3 regions of the Luteibacter aegosomaticola genome follow, and region 3 is predicted to be linked to each of the others. Evidence: predicted binding sites of a transcription regulator. Region 3 holds the regulator's gene; each other region holds the start of a gene.
The links. The regulator sigma-54, encoded in region 3, starts transcription at its own class of promoters, with help from an activator protein. The targets are predictions, from matches to a motif close to TGGCACGNGCNTTGC.

Region 1 (4,653 bases), 2.5 Mb from region 3:
GGCGACCTGGCCCAGCGGCACCGAGACGCCGTTGGTGTACTTGGCCGAGACCACACCTTCGGTGCTGACGTCGATGGCCGAGAACTTGCCGGCCGCATAGCCGTCGTTGGTGGTCGCGGTGGTGGAGGACGAGTCACCGAACTGGGTGACCTTGCTCATGTCCAGCGTGATATCCATCGGGTTGGCGCCCGGGTTCGGCGACACGGCGCCAAAGTCCAGCTTACCGTTGGTCGGCGTGGTCATCGCACCGCCGCTGCTGAAGGTCATGGGCTGGGCGCCGCCCACCTGGGTGCCGTCCACGGTCATGTAGGCATTCCAGGCGTTCGAGCCCGTCGGATCCTTCGCGTAGTACACGTTGACCGTGTGCGCTGCGCCGAGCGAATCGTAGGCCTGGAACGTCGACATCGAGTTGTACGAGGTGTCGTCCTTCGGATCGAACGTGGCCGTCGCAGGCGCGGTGGCGCTGGCCGAGAGGTTCGCCGAGATACCGACGTTGGCGGTGGCTTTGGCCGCGGAGGTGCCCGAGGTCAGCTGCAGGTCCTGCAGGGCGCTCTGGTCGTAGCCGCCCGAGGCGGTCGGCGGGTACACCTGGAGGTGCTGGCCGGTCGCGTTCACGATGTAGTTGTTGTCATCCGGGTGGAAGTTACCCGCGCGGGTGTACGAGTAGCCCGAACCATCACGCAGCGTGAAGAAGCCGGTGCCGCTGATGGCCATGTCGTACGAGTTGCCGGTCTGCGTGGTGTTGCCGGCAGTGAACTGCTGGGCAATGTTGGTCACGCGGACGCCGTTACCAGCCGCTGTGGCGGAAAGGTTCTGGCCGGCCACCGAATAGATCTGCGAGAACTCGGCGCGCGAGCCCTTGAAGCCCACGGTGCTGGTATTGGCGATGTTATTGGCGGTGACTTCCAGGTCCGTGGAGGCGGCGTTAATGCCGCTGAGTGCGATATCGAAAGGCATGGAGGCGTGTCCTCGGTGGGATTACAGGATTTGGGCGATCTGGCTAAGCAGGGCGCCGCCGTAACCGGCCACCTGCACGTACGTACCGTCGGTGCCGGAGGCGCCAACGCCTTCCACCTTGCCCTTGATGAAAGTGTCGGCAGCGGTCGTGCCGGAGGTTGCGGAGATCTGGTAGACGCCATCAGGGAGCTGGGTGCCGTCGTCGGCCTTGCCGTCCCAGGTGAACTGCTGCAGGCCGGCATCCGGCTGGCCCATCGGCAGGGTGCGCACGACGTTGCCGGAGCTGTCCTTGATGGTGACGCTCACGTAGGTGCCCGAGGTGGGCACGTTCACCGCACCGGACACCGTCGAGTCGGTGAGCTGGGCGGCCGTCGAAGGAATGAGTACATCGTTGCCGACCAGCGAGGCCGCGCGGACGAACTGATCGCCCGTAAGGTTCGAGGACAGCGTATCGAACGACGACTGCAGCTCCTGGGTGGCCGCCACCTGGGAGAACTGCGCCATCTGGGCCACCATGTCGTTGGCGTCCATCGGCTTGGTCGGGTCCTGGTTGGTCATCTGGGTGACCATCAGCTTGAGGAAATCCGACTGGTCCAGCGTCTGCGACTGCAGCTGCGAGGAGGTCGAGGTGGACGTGGAGCTGCTGGAGCTGGTGCCGCTGACGGTAGTCATGGATCGGGCCCTTATTTGCCGAGGTCGAGCGTCTTTTGCATGAGCTGGCGTGCGCTGTTCATGACTTCGACGTTGTTCTGGTAGGAGCGCGACGCGGAGATCATGTTGACCAGCTCGTCGACCGGGTTAACGTTGCTTTGCCACACGTTGCCGTCGGCATCCGCCATGGGATTGGACGGCTCATAGCGCGCCTGGACCGGCGCCTGGCTCTCGGTGATGCCCATGGCGCGGACACCCTCGTTTTCCATCTGCCCGTTGACCATGGCCTGCACCGAGGAAAACATCGGCTGCTTGGCGCGGTAGGCACCCGCTTCGCTGCTGGCCACGCTGTCGGCGTTGGCCATGTTGCTGGCGGTGGTATTGAGACGGGCCGACTGCGCGGCCATGCCGGAGCCGGCGACGTCGAAGATCTTGAGCAGGCTCATCAGCTGCCTCCGGTAATGGCGGTGCGCATCATGTGGATCTGCGCGGTGATAAAGCTCAGCGACGCCTGGTAATGGATGGCGTTGCTGGCGAACTGGGCCTGCTCGATCTGCGTATCCACGGTGTTGCCGTCCATGGACGGCTGCGTGGCCGCGCGGTACGCGAGCTTGTCGGCATCAGCGAGGGCATAGGCGGGGTTGCCGCCGATGTGGCCCGCCTCGGTGGCGGCCATGGGCAGCTGATCACCGTCGGGCACGCCGCTGGCCGCCGTGAGGGCCTTGCGGAAATCCACATCGCGGGCGAGGAAGCCCGGGGTGTCCGCGTTGGCGAGGTTCGACGAGATGATTTCCGCACGGCGCTGCCACAGGCTGAGTGCCTGCGGGTGCATACCGAGCAGCGGATCCGGTTTGTCGATCATGGGCGTGGGCCCCCTCATGGGTTCTGGCCCATGGGCTTCAGCAAGACGCGTGCCACGCCCTGCCCCACAACGCGAAACGGCGCCGTGGCGCCGTTTGCGGGGGATTACGATCGTCGATCAGGGGACTGGTGCCGGTTTTCTGGCGCTACCGGATGACGGTGATTCGACGCCTGGCTGCTGCAGGCAGCCGATCGCGCGCAAGCGCGCTCCTACAACAGCGAGATCACGCTGGGAGGAGCTCGAGGACGGCGTTGGCCAGCACTTCGGGCTGGAACTTGGCGATGAAGCGGTCTGCGCCCACGCGGGCGACCATGGCTTCATTGAACACGCCGCTCAGCGAGCTGTGCAGCAACACGCGCAGGCCCCGCAGCTGGGCGTCTTCACGGATGGCACGGGTGAGCGCATAGCCATCCATCGACGGCATTTCGATATCCGATACCACCAGGTTCACCTGCTCGTGCGCCGGGCCCGTGGCCAGGCTACGCAACATATCGAGGCCTTCGGAGCCATCCTTCGCCACCAGGCACTCGAGATCGAGCTTGCGGAACAGGTCGGCCAGCTGGGTACGGGCAACCAGGGAGTCATCCACCACCATGACGCGGCGCTTGCCGCCGTGGTGGCCGTGGACCGCCTGCTGCAGCTTGTCCGAGATCTCGACCTGCTGCGGGTTGACCGCCGCCAGCACCTGCTCGACATCCACGATGGCCAGCAGATCGCCGTCGAGGCGGGTTACCGCGTTCACACGGGAGCCGTAGCCAAGGGCTGACGGCGGTGCCGCCATCTGGGCGCCATCGACATGCACGATCTTGTCCACGTCGGAGACCAGGAAACCCTGCACGGAGCGGCTGAACTCCGTGACGATGAGGTGGGCCGAATCCACCGTGGCGAGCGGCGGGTAGCCCATCGCGGCGGCCAGGTCGATCACGGGAATGGTCTGGCCGCGGTAATCGAAGCTGCCGGAAACCAGCTCGTGCATGCTCGGCATGCGCTCCAGCCGCGGGCGGCGCAACACTTCGCGCACCTTGAACACGTTGATGCCGAAGGCCTGCTTGTCACCCAGCCGGAACAGCAGCATGGCCACGCGGTTGTGGCCCGCGAGGCGGGTGAAGGTTTCCACGGTATCAAGGAGCGGACGGGCCATGGTGCGCTTGCTGCTTTAGAAGGTGTCTCCCCGGTATCGGCGGCTGTCGCGAGTTCTTTAAACGCCTACAGAGACGAGGAGTGGCACGGGGATTGCTTGGCTCAAGTACCGCCGACTGCGACCGATGTAGTGAGGCGACCCTTATTAACGAGCGTAAGTACGACATGACCCTGCTCTGGAGCCAGCACGTCCGCCTCCTCGCCCACGCCGCCGCCAGTGGCGACGCCGCGCGCGTTCGCGCCCTTTCGGCGCAGTACCCGGCGGCCGCCAGCGCGCTTGGTGCCTTGCTTGCGCCCCCGAAGGCCGAGCCACGCACGGCCGCGGCCACCACCATCCAGGCGATCGAACAGCAGGGCATGGCGCTCACCAGCGCGCATGCGCTCGGCGCCAACCTGATCGAACTGGGTACCGCCGTCGATGCCGGGCGCGATGCCGCCAGCCGTTTGACGGAGGCGAGCGCCGGAATCTCGACAGCGGTTGACCAGGCCCATGCCGGTGTCGCCGCCGTCAGCGACGTGGGCGCCCAGGGCGTCGCCACGTCGGGCGACCTAGACGGCCAGCTCCGCCTGCTGCGCAGCGCGCTGGCCGGCATGAGCCGCAACCATGCCCAGTTCTCCGAATACTTCACCGCCATCCGCAAGCTCACCGCGGCTGTGCAGGACATCGCCCACCAGACCAACCTCGTGGCGCTCAACGCCGCCATCGAAGCCGCCCGCGCGGGTGAGGCAGGTCGCGGTTTCGCCGTGGTGGCCGATGAGGTCAAGCAGCTTGCTGAAAAGACCACGCAGGCCACCGCGGAGATCGACGAAGTAACCCACGCCGTGGGTGAGTTCTCGCACCACCTCGACGACGCCGTGCAGAGCAGCCTGCGCCGCCTCGACACTACCCAGGCTGGCGTGGCGGGCATGCAGACGGCCATGGGCCGCATTGACGACGCCGTACGCGGCGCGCGTGGCAGCCTCGACGCCGCCCGCCAGGGTCTTGGCGCCCTGCAGGGCCGCGTCGCCACCGTGCAGTCCGGCCAGGCCTCACTGGGCCGCGT
Region 2 (4,653 bases), 2.5 Mb from region 3:
ATCGAAGGCGAGCGTGCCGTCGGTCTGGAACGAGACGCCGAGGTCACTGAGCGACTTCGGGCCGGCGCCGGCGGCGGTGGACTGCGAACCGAGCAAGCTGGTGATCTGGCTCTTGATCGACGTGACCGTGGCGTCGCCGATCAGGGCGCCGACCTCGTTATTCGTCGAGTCGTACTTGGTCAGCGACTGGTAGGTCGAGACAAACGAGTTGTAGGCCGTGACCAGGTTCTGCACCGCCGTGGTGACCACGGACGTGTCGTTGGCGATGCTTACCGTGCTCTCGCCCGTCTTGGTCAGGGTCAGGGTGACGCCGTCGATCGCGGTGGCATCGGTATTCGACGCACTGGTGACCTTCGTGCCATCGACCGTGTACTCGGCATCCTGCGCCACCGTGGTGGGCGTGCCCGTGGACGGATCGAAATTGAGACCCGCCAGGCCACCATCGCCGCCGCTGGTGGTGACCGTGAAGGCATTGGCGCTGCCGGTGGCGGTCGAGGTGAGCACGAGGTGCGCGCCATCCGCACCGGTGACGATGCTGGCCGTCACGCCCGGGTTATCGGCGGACTTGTTGATCTGGTCGCGGATGTTCTGGAGGGTGTTGGCGCCCGACGCGACATCGATACTCATCGACTTGTCGCCGATGGCAATGTTCAGGGTGCCCGTGCCGACGGCGGCCGTGGAACTGGTGAAGGCCGGAGACGTGGTCTTCTGGGCGGTCGCCAGCTTGGATACGACGATGTCGTAATTATTGGGCGTGGCGTCGGCATCCGCCGTCACACCGAGAATCGTGGAATCGCCGACCGAGGTCTTCTGCGTCGTAAACGCCGTGGACGTCGAAAGGCTCTTGATCGCAGCCTGCAGGCTTGTCAGGGACGAGGTGAAGTTGCCGATCGCTGAAATCTGCGTGGTATTGGCAGTGACGGCGTCAGAAAGCTGTTTGTCCTTGTCCGCGCGCTTGGCGGCGACCAGGTTCGAAACAAGGCTGGCGACGTCGATGGAACTGGAGCCGAGGGTGATGCTGCTGGTGCTGCTGGCCATGAAGCTCTCCTTGAAGACGCCTCACTGCCCGGGCGCCAATTTGTCGACGGCGGGTACCTGTAAGGCACCCGCCGAAGACAACTAAGCAATTACCCTGCCAACCCCGGGGCTAGCCCCGGGATCGGTAGTGCTCTTCCGGAATTACTGGAGGAGCTTGGTGACGATCTGCTGCGACTGGTTAGCCTGGGCGAGGACCGAGACGCCGGCCTGCTGCAGGATCTGAGCCGAGGACATGTTCGCCGTTTCCTGGGCGAAGTCGGCGTCGGTGATGGCCGACTTCGACGAGGTCAGGTTCTGCGAGATGTTCGACAGGTTGGAGATCGTCGAATCGAAGCGGTTCTGCACCGCGCCGAGGTCCGAGCGGAGGTTCGACACCGACTGCAGGGCGGCGTCGATGCGGGCGATCGTTTCGTTCGCACCGTCAACCGTCTTGACGCTCGAGTCGGCCAGGGTCGCGGTCGAAGCGGCGGCGGCACCGGCGGTCAGGCCAGAAGCGGTAATGTCGGCAGCGGTACCACCAACGGTCACGGCAGAAGCCGAAGCGAACTTCACGGCGCCATCCGAACCGACGTAGGCATTGATGCCTTCGCCCGACTGCGCGTTGATGGTATCGGCCAGATCCTGGGCGGTCTTGTACGTGCCCTTGAGGCTGAACGAAGCGTTGTCGCCGACCTGCAGGGTCACGTCACCGAGCGTCAGCGGCACAGCGCCACCCTTGTCCACGCCGTCGGTCGAGCTCTTGATCGTCAGGCCGGTCACGGCCGGGGCGGTCGAAGCCTTGCCAGCGGCGGTAGCGCTGGTGAACGCAATGTTGCCATCGGCGTCGACCGAGGCGACGGAAGTAGCGCCAGCTGCAGTGATCGCCGTGTTCAGGTCATCGACGAAGTCGTCAGCCGTACGGGCCGTGCCAGTGGGAACGTTCACCGTCTTGCCGTCGACCGTCAGCGTGGCAGCTGCGTTCAGGTCGGCCGGCGGAGCCGCCGTGGTCACGCCCTGGGTCGCGACCTTGGCCGTGAAGCCACCGATCGAACCTTCGTTCAGGCCGCCGAGCTGGCTGGCCTTCATGCCCTGGTTGAGGCTGACGTTGATGACTTCACCGACGTTGGCGCCGACCTGGAAGCTCAGGCTCTTGGCCGAGCCGTCGAGCACCTTCATGCCGTTGAAGTTGGTCTGCGTGGCGATACGGGTGACTTCCGACAGACGCTGCTGGACTTCGGCGTCGAGAGCCGCGCGGTCCGACGACGAGTTCGAGGCGTTGGTCGACTGCACGGCCAGCTCGCGGATGCGCTGCAGGTTGTTCGTGACTTCGTCGAGGGCCGATTCGGTCGTCTGGGCGAGCGAGATGCCGTCGTTGGCATTGCGCTGCGCCTGGGTCAGGCCGTTGATCTGGGTGGTCATGCGGGTGGAGATCGCCATGCCCGCGGCGTCGTCCTTGGCGCTGTTGATGCGGTTACCCGACGACAGACGCTCGATGGCGGACGACAGCTTGTTCTGCGTCGAGGTCAGGTTGCGCTGAGCATTCAGCGACATGATGTTGGTGTTGATGGTCAGAGACATCGTTTTGATCCTTTGGTAGCGGAACCGAATGGCCGGAGTATGTGCGGCGTATTCCGGCGGGGTTCCGATAGGGAAGCCTTCCGCCTCAGAGAGGTTTACGGCACGCCGGGAGGAAACTTGAGAGCTTTTTCTACCTGTCAACAGTTATTTTTTGACGGGGTAGCAAAAAGCCGCTCCCAGCCACTGTCGAGGTAGGTATCGGCACGGGTGCGCCGGGGTTTAGGGCCATTTTTCACATCCTGTGTGGAAATCCGGCCAGAGGGATCCCGGCCGGCAACCGTGCCGTTGGTGGAAAGGTCAACCCAGGTACCGCAAGAAACCGTGGCGTGGTGGCAACCGCCCGGCAAAACCATCCTTAGCGAACGTCTGCGCGTTCTGCCCTGAAACGAATTACTTGAGGTAGTTGAACAGCGACAGGTTCTGCATCTTCACGTAGGCCTGCTGCGCGGCGTCGAGCGCCGACTGCTGCTGCGAGAACTTGCTCGCGGCACTCGCGTAATCCAGATCCTGAAGATCCGACAAGGTGCTGGCGTACTGCAGCTTCATGTCGGCGCCCATGTCCGTCTGTGCATCGAGCGTGTTCATGCGCGCGCCGATCTGCGTGCGCGTGTTGAGGAAGCTGCCAGCAGCCTGGTCGAGATTCTGCAGCTGCGCATTCACGGTGTTGTTCAACGCCGCGCCACCGCCGCCGCCCTGTTCGAACGCGGTGATCATGTTCGCCACAGTCGAGAACACATCTTGCGACGACGACGGCGTCACCGAGAAGGTATCGCCTGCCGCCGGCGTGCCGGTGAGGTTGAGCTGCGCGCCATTGAACGTGATCGAGCCCGAATCACCCGTGTAGGTGCCGGTGCTGATGGCCGGCCCGGTCGGATCAGCGGCATCGTGGATCTCGTACGTCGACGCATCGGTAAAAGTGATGGTGTAGCTGCCGCCGGTCCAGGCCGACGCATCCGTCACCGACGTGGAGCCCACGACGGCTGTGCCGGTATTCGTGCTGCCTGCCGACGTCTGGAACGTACCGTTGCCGCCCTTCACCGACATGAAGACCGCATCACCGCTATCACCGGTGGCCACCTGCAAGCCCGCGCCGGCAGCGACCATGCGCTGGCCCTGGTCGCCCGAGTAGGTCACGTTGAGGCCCGACTGCGTAAACGGCTGCGACGACGTGCTGTTTCCCGCGAAGATATATTCGCCCTGCCCGTCCTTCGTATTCGCAATGGACACCAGCTGCTGCAGGCTCTGGCGCATTTCCGTCGCGATCGACTTCCGCGACTCGTCGGTTTGCGTGCCGTTGCTGCCTTCGAGTGCCAGCGTGCGGATGCGATCGAGGATATCCGAGGCATTCGAGAGCGACTGCTCTTCCACCGACAGGCGCGTATTGGCCATGTTGATGTTGCGCGTGTACTGGTCGTTCTGCGCGCTGGCGGAGCTTACATCGACGACGCGCGCGGCGGCGGCCGGGTTGTCCGACGGCGTCTGGATCGCCTTGCCGTTGCCCAGGGCGAGCTGCGTCTGCGAGAGCTGGTACTGCCGGTCCAGCATCTGGTTGACGGACTGCTGTTGTTGCCAGTTGGTCGAGATGCGCATGGTCAGCTCTGTACGGCGGAGAGGAGGGACTGGAAGATGGAGTTCGCCGTGGTGATCACCTGGGCGGACGCCGAATAGGCCTGCTGGAACTTCAGGAGGTTCGCTGCTTCCTCATCCAGGTTCACACCGGAGAGGCTCTGCTGCGAGGCCGTAGCCTGGTCGAGGATGCTTTGCTGCGCGCTCAGCGCCGTATTGGCGGAGGCACCCGCCGTGCCGACCTGGGCGATGAGCTGGCTATAGCTCTTGCCCACCGTCGTCACGCCGTTGTCCAGCACACCCACGTTGGCCACATTGGCCATGGCCAGTGCGTTGCCGTTATCACCGCTGGCACTGCCCGCCGGCTTCACCGAGAAGCTGTCGTTGGTCGCCGGGCTGCCGGTGAGCTTCAGCGTCCAGCCATTGCCGGTGATCGTGTCTCCAGCGGTGTAGTTCTGGTCCGGGCCACCATCGACGCTATAGGTGTTCGCC
Region 3 (4,653 bases):
CGAGCGGTGGCGACCGCCCGTGCAACCGATGGAGACCGTGACATAGCTGCGGTCCTCGCCCTCAAAGCGCGGCAGCCAGGTGTCCAGCCAGCGCGCCACGTCGGCATAGTACTCGCCCACGATGGGCTGCGCGTCGAGATATTCGCGAACCGGCTGGTCCTTGCCTGAGAACGGGCGCAGGCGCGGGTCCCAGTGCGGGTTGGGCAGGCAGCGCGCATCGAACACGAAATCCGCATCCGAGGGCAGGCCGCGCCGGTAGGCAAACGATTCGAATAGGAGCGTGGTGCCATCGCTGGCGGCCGCATAGCCGGTGGCGAACAGGCGGCGCAGCTGGTGCACATTGAGCTCGGAGGTGTCGATCACCTTTTCGGCGATCGAGACCAGCGGGCGGAGCAGGCGGCGCTCTTCGGCGATGGAATCCGCCAGGGAAAGGCGCTCGGCGGCCAGCGGGTGGCGGCGGCGCGTTTCCGAATAGCGCTTGATGAGCACGTCATCGCGGCTATCCAGGAAGATCAGGTGTACGTGTACGCCAGCGCTCGAGAGCTCGGACAGCACATGCGGCATCCGCTCCAGGTCGGAGCGCCGGTTGCGCACATCCACGCCCACGGCGATGCGTCGGCGCGGGCCGTGTTCACCCTGGCTGACGGCGGCGACCAGCTGCGGGATGAGCTCCGCGGGCATGTTGTCGACGCAGTAGAACTCGAGGTCCTCCAGCGCACGCAGGGCCACCGTCTTGCCGCCGCCGGACATGCCGGTGAGGACGACGAGGTGGATGGCGCCGGCTTCGACGATGGGGCCTTTGGGTAGCTCGTTGTTCACCGCACTCACCATGGAGAGAAGCGGCGCATCTGGTGCGCCTGCCGGTCGATGAAGGTCTGGGCAGGATCGATGCCCTTGCTCTTCAGTACATGGTTGCGCACGGCCGCCTCCACAAGCACCGCCAGGTTGCGACCAGGTGCCACGGGGATGGTGATCTTGGGCACGTCCACGTCCAGCACGTTGCGCCGGCTGACATCGCCGGTGAGGCGGGTCATGGCGTCGGTTTCCTCGCCATCCTTCATCGGTTTGAGATGGATGACCAGGCGCAGGTACTTCGATGGTTTGACGGCGGTATGGCCGAACATCTCGCGGATGTTGAGGACGCCGAGGCCGCGCACTTCGAGCAGGTCCTGCAACAGCTCGGGGCAGGCGCCGTCGATGACATCCGGGGCGATCAGGGTGAACTCGGTGGCATCGTCGGCGACGAGCCGGTGGCCGCGGCTGATGAGTTCCAGCGCCAGCTCGCTCTTGCCCGAGCCCGGGTCGCCGGTAATCAGCACGCCGATGGAGAACACCTCGAGGAACACGCCGTGCAGGGTGACCCGCGGGGCAAGCGTGCGTGCCAGGTGGTATTGCAGGTAGGTGAGCAGCTCGTGGCCGCGCTTGGTGCTTTGCCAGAGTGGGGTATCGGTTTCTTCAGCCACCTCGCGAAGATCCGGCGGGATCGCCTGGTCCTTCGTGACGATGAGTGCAGCCGGTTGGTAGGCGGCGATCTTGTGGATGGCCTCCCAGCGCTGGCGCGAATCCAGGCCGTCGAGGTAGTTGAGCTCCTCGGTACCGATGATCTGCACCTTGTTGGGGTAGATCACGTTGAGGTAGCCGACCAGGGACGGGCGGCGGCTCTGCTTGGTATTCGGCTCCAGGACACGGGATTCGCCCCGCATGCCTGCGACCCAGCGCAAAGCCATGCGTTCATGGACGCCGTCGAAGAGTTGTCGGGCGGTAAGCCGATCCACGCGGGGGTTCCTGTCAAAAAGAAAGCCGGCACACGGGGGTGCCGGCTTGCTTATATTGTGCCACAGGCCCGCTCAGGGGCTTCAGGTGGCGGCGCGGGCCTCGCGGACCTCGCTGTTGTGGTGATCCTTGAGCTTTTCCTTATGCTTCTTCAGCTGGTCGGCCAGCTTTGTGATCATTTCGTCGATCGCGGCATACATGCGGTCGCTGATCGTGCCGTCCTGCTGGCGGGCCAGGCCCTCGGCGTGGAGGCGGGTGCCCGAACAGTGGAGCGTGCCGCCGGCCTTATGCTCGGCCTTGTCCACGGATAACACGACGTCCAGGGCGGTGATGTTGTCGAAAAGGCGTTCGAAGCGGCCAATTTGCTGTTCCACGCGCTCGCGCAGGGCAGGGGTGATCTGGATGTGCTGGCCGCTGATCTGGATTTGCATGACGCCTCCTTCTTACTGAGGGTGCCGCCGCTGGGGCGGCGAGAGGGGAGTGGCGATTGCCGCTCCTGAACCTTTCAAACGTGGGACCGTGATCCTCCGATGGGGTTCCGCGTGTGGCTTAACCGGCTCGCACGCGTTCACTGGAACTGGGGATCCGCATCGCCTCGCGGTACTTGGCCACCGTACGGCGTGCGACCTGAATACCGCGTCGATGGAATTCCTCCGCGAGCGCCTGGTCGGACAGCGGGCGGCGCGGATCCTCCGCCGTGACCAGTTTGCGCAGCATGGCCTGGATGGCCGTGGCAGACGCGCTGCCACCGTCTTCCGTAGCGACGCCGCTTGAGAAGAAGTGCTTGAGCTCGAAGGTACCGCGCGGCGTATGCATGTACTTGCGCGTGGTTACCCTGGAAATGGTCGATTCATGCATGCCCACTTCCTCCGCCACCTCGCGCAGGACCAGGGGGTGCATGGCTTCGGGGCCGTAATCGAGGAAGGCGCTCTGCCGACGGACGATGACCTCGGCGACCTTGGTCAGGGTCTCGGCGCGCGACTGCAGGCTCTTCAGGAGCCAGCGGGCCTCCTGCAGCTGGCCCTTCATCCACGTGGCGTCATCGCCGCGGGCACGGGCGATCAGGTTGCAGTAATGCTGGTTGAGGCCTAGCCGGGGCTGGGCATCGGGATTCAGGCTGACCCGCCAGCGGCCGTTCTCACGCCGCGCGTAGACATCGGGCGCCACGTATTCCACCGGGGTGGCGTCAAGCGCCGCGCCCGGGCGGGGATCGAGGCTGCGGATGAGCGAGGCGGCCACGGCGACATCGGCCTCGGCCGCCTTCAGGCGCCGGGCGATCTTGCTGGTGTCGTTGCGGGCCAGCAACTCGATTTCGTCGGTGACGATGCGTACCGCCAGGTTGCGCTGGGGCGTCTCGTCCGAGAACTGGCTCAGCTGGCAGAGCAGGCAATCGCGCAGGTCGAGGCTGGCAATGCCCGTGGGGTCGAAGCGCTGGATGCGCTTGCGCACCGCCTCGATCTCGTCGAGGTCGCAATGGAACTCGCGCAGGGCGCTCTGCACCGCCTCCAGGCCGTCACGCAGGTACCCGTCCTCATCCAGCACGTGGATGATCGCGGTGGCGATCGCATGGTCGCGCGGCGTGAACTGCGAGAGGTTGAGCTGCCATTCCAGGTGTTGCTGGAGGCTTTCCGGCGCGGCGTTCTGGGGCTCGAAGCCTTCTTCATCGCCGCCGCCGTTACGCGACGGCGCGCCGGCGTAATCCCCCGCCTCGCCGTGGAAACGGTCGTCGTCCCATTCAGGGGCGAGATCCTCGGAAGGCGACGCGGTGGATTCTTCCTCGCGGGTGGCCTTGGCGGGCTGCTCGTCGCGGGCCCGGTATTCCATGGCCTCGTCGAAGCTGGCGGATTCTTCCGCAGCCTCGGGCTCGGATTCGGCATCTTCCGCGAACTCGAGGAGTGGGTTGCTTTCCGCTATCTGGCGGAGTTCGGCCTCAAGCTCCAGCTGCGACAACTGCAGCAGGCGGATGGCCTGCTGGAGCTGTGGCGTCAGCGTGAGCTGCTGATGCAGGCGAAACTGAAGTCCAGGTTTCATTACCTTCGCAAGATCGGGTTACAACCCATCGTAACCCCACGCGGCCCTTTGAAACCAGCGCCCCGCATGTCTAGGCCAGCTGGCCGATTCTGCGCAACCTGTGCCGCGCGTTAAATCCGGAATTCACGGCCCAGGTACACCTCGCGGACTTTTTCGTCAGCCAGGATGTGCTGGGGCGTGCCGCGCGAAAGCACTTCACCATCGTTGAGGATGTAGGCGCGGTCGCAGATGCCGAGCGTTTCGCGGACGTTGTGATCGGTGATGAGCACGCCGATGCCACGTTCCTTAAGGTGGCGCACGATGCGCTGGATCTCGCCCACCGAGATGGGGTCGACGCCTGCGAACGGCTCGTCGAGGAGCATGTAGCGCGGACGCGCGGCGAGGGCGCGTGCGATTTCCACGCGTCGGCGCTCGCCACCTGAAAGGCTGATGCCCTTCTGTTCGGCGATGTGCGAGATCTTGAGTTCGTCGAGCAGGCTTTCGAGTTCATCCTCGCGCTGCTTCTGCGTCATGTTGTCGCGCAGTTCCAGCACGGCCAGGATGTTGTCGGACACGCTGAGGCGGCGGAACACCGAGGCTTCCTGCGGCAGGTAACCGATGCCGAGCTTGGCGCGCGAGTGCATCGGCAGGCCGGTGATGTCCTGCTGATCGAGCTTGATCTGGCCCGCGTCGGCCTGGATCAGGCCCACCACCATGTAGAAGCAGGTGGTCTTGCCGGCGCCGTTGGGGCCAAGCAGGCCCACGACTTCGCCTTCGCGAATGGAAAAAGCGAAATCACGCACTACCTGGCGGGCGCGGAACCGCTTCTGCAGGCCTTGGGCTGAAAGCATCGGGTCAGGGCTTCTTCTG

Region 1: flgB (flagellar basal body rod protein FlgB) is a predicted target of sigma-54. The motif match lies at 2,511-2,525, and genes of this name have one in related genera.
Region 2: fliD (flagellar filament capping protein FliD) is a predicted target of sigma-54. The motif match lies at 1,124-1,138, and genes of this name have one in related genera.

The regions. Positions count from the first base shown of each region.
Region 1 covers NZ_CP095741.1:3,757,747-3,762,399, forward strand. The annotation lists gene flgE (flagellar hook protein FlgE) at 1-957, opposite strand, end outside; gene L2Y96_RS16725 (flagellar hook assembly protein FlgD) at 979-1,629, opposite strand; gene flgC (flagellar basal body rod protein FlgC) at 1,641-2,054, opposite strand; gene flgB (flagellar basal body rod protein FlgB) at 2,054-2,470, opposite strand; gene L2Y96_RS16740 (chemotaxis protein) at 2,694-3,611, opposite strand; gene L2Y96_RS16745 (methyl-accepting chemotaxis protein) at 3,776-4,653, shown strand, end outside.
Region 2 covers NZ_CP095741.1:3,746,927-3,751,579, forward strand. The annotation lists gene fliD (flagellar filament capping protein FliD) at 1-1,038, opposite strand, end outside; gene L2Y96_RS16680 (flagellin N-terminal helical domain-containing protein) at 1,180-2,595, opposite strand; gene flgL (flagellar hook-associated protein FlgL) at 2,986-4,185, opposite strand; gene flgK (flagellar hook-associated protein FlgK) at 4,188-4,653, opposite strand, start outside.
Region 3 covers NZ_CP095741.1:1,151,114-1,155,766, forward strand. The annotation lists gene rapZ (RNase adapter RapZ) at 1-831, opposite strand, end outside; gene hprK (HPr(Ser) kinase/phosphatase) at 825-1,727, opposite strand; gene hpf (ribosome hibernation-promoting factor, HPF/YfiA family) at 1,857-2,204, opposite strand; gene L2Y96_RS05100 (RNA polymerase factor sigma-54) at 2,323-3,804, opposite strand; gene lptB (LPS export ABC transporter ATP-binding protein) at 3,915-4,634, opposite strand; gene lptA (lipopolysaccharide transport periplasmic protein LptA) at 4,639-4,653, opposite strand, start outside.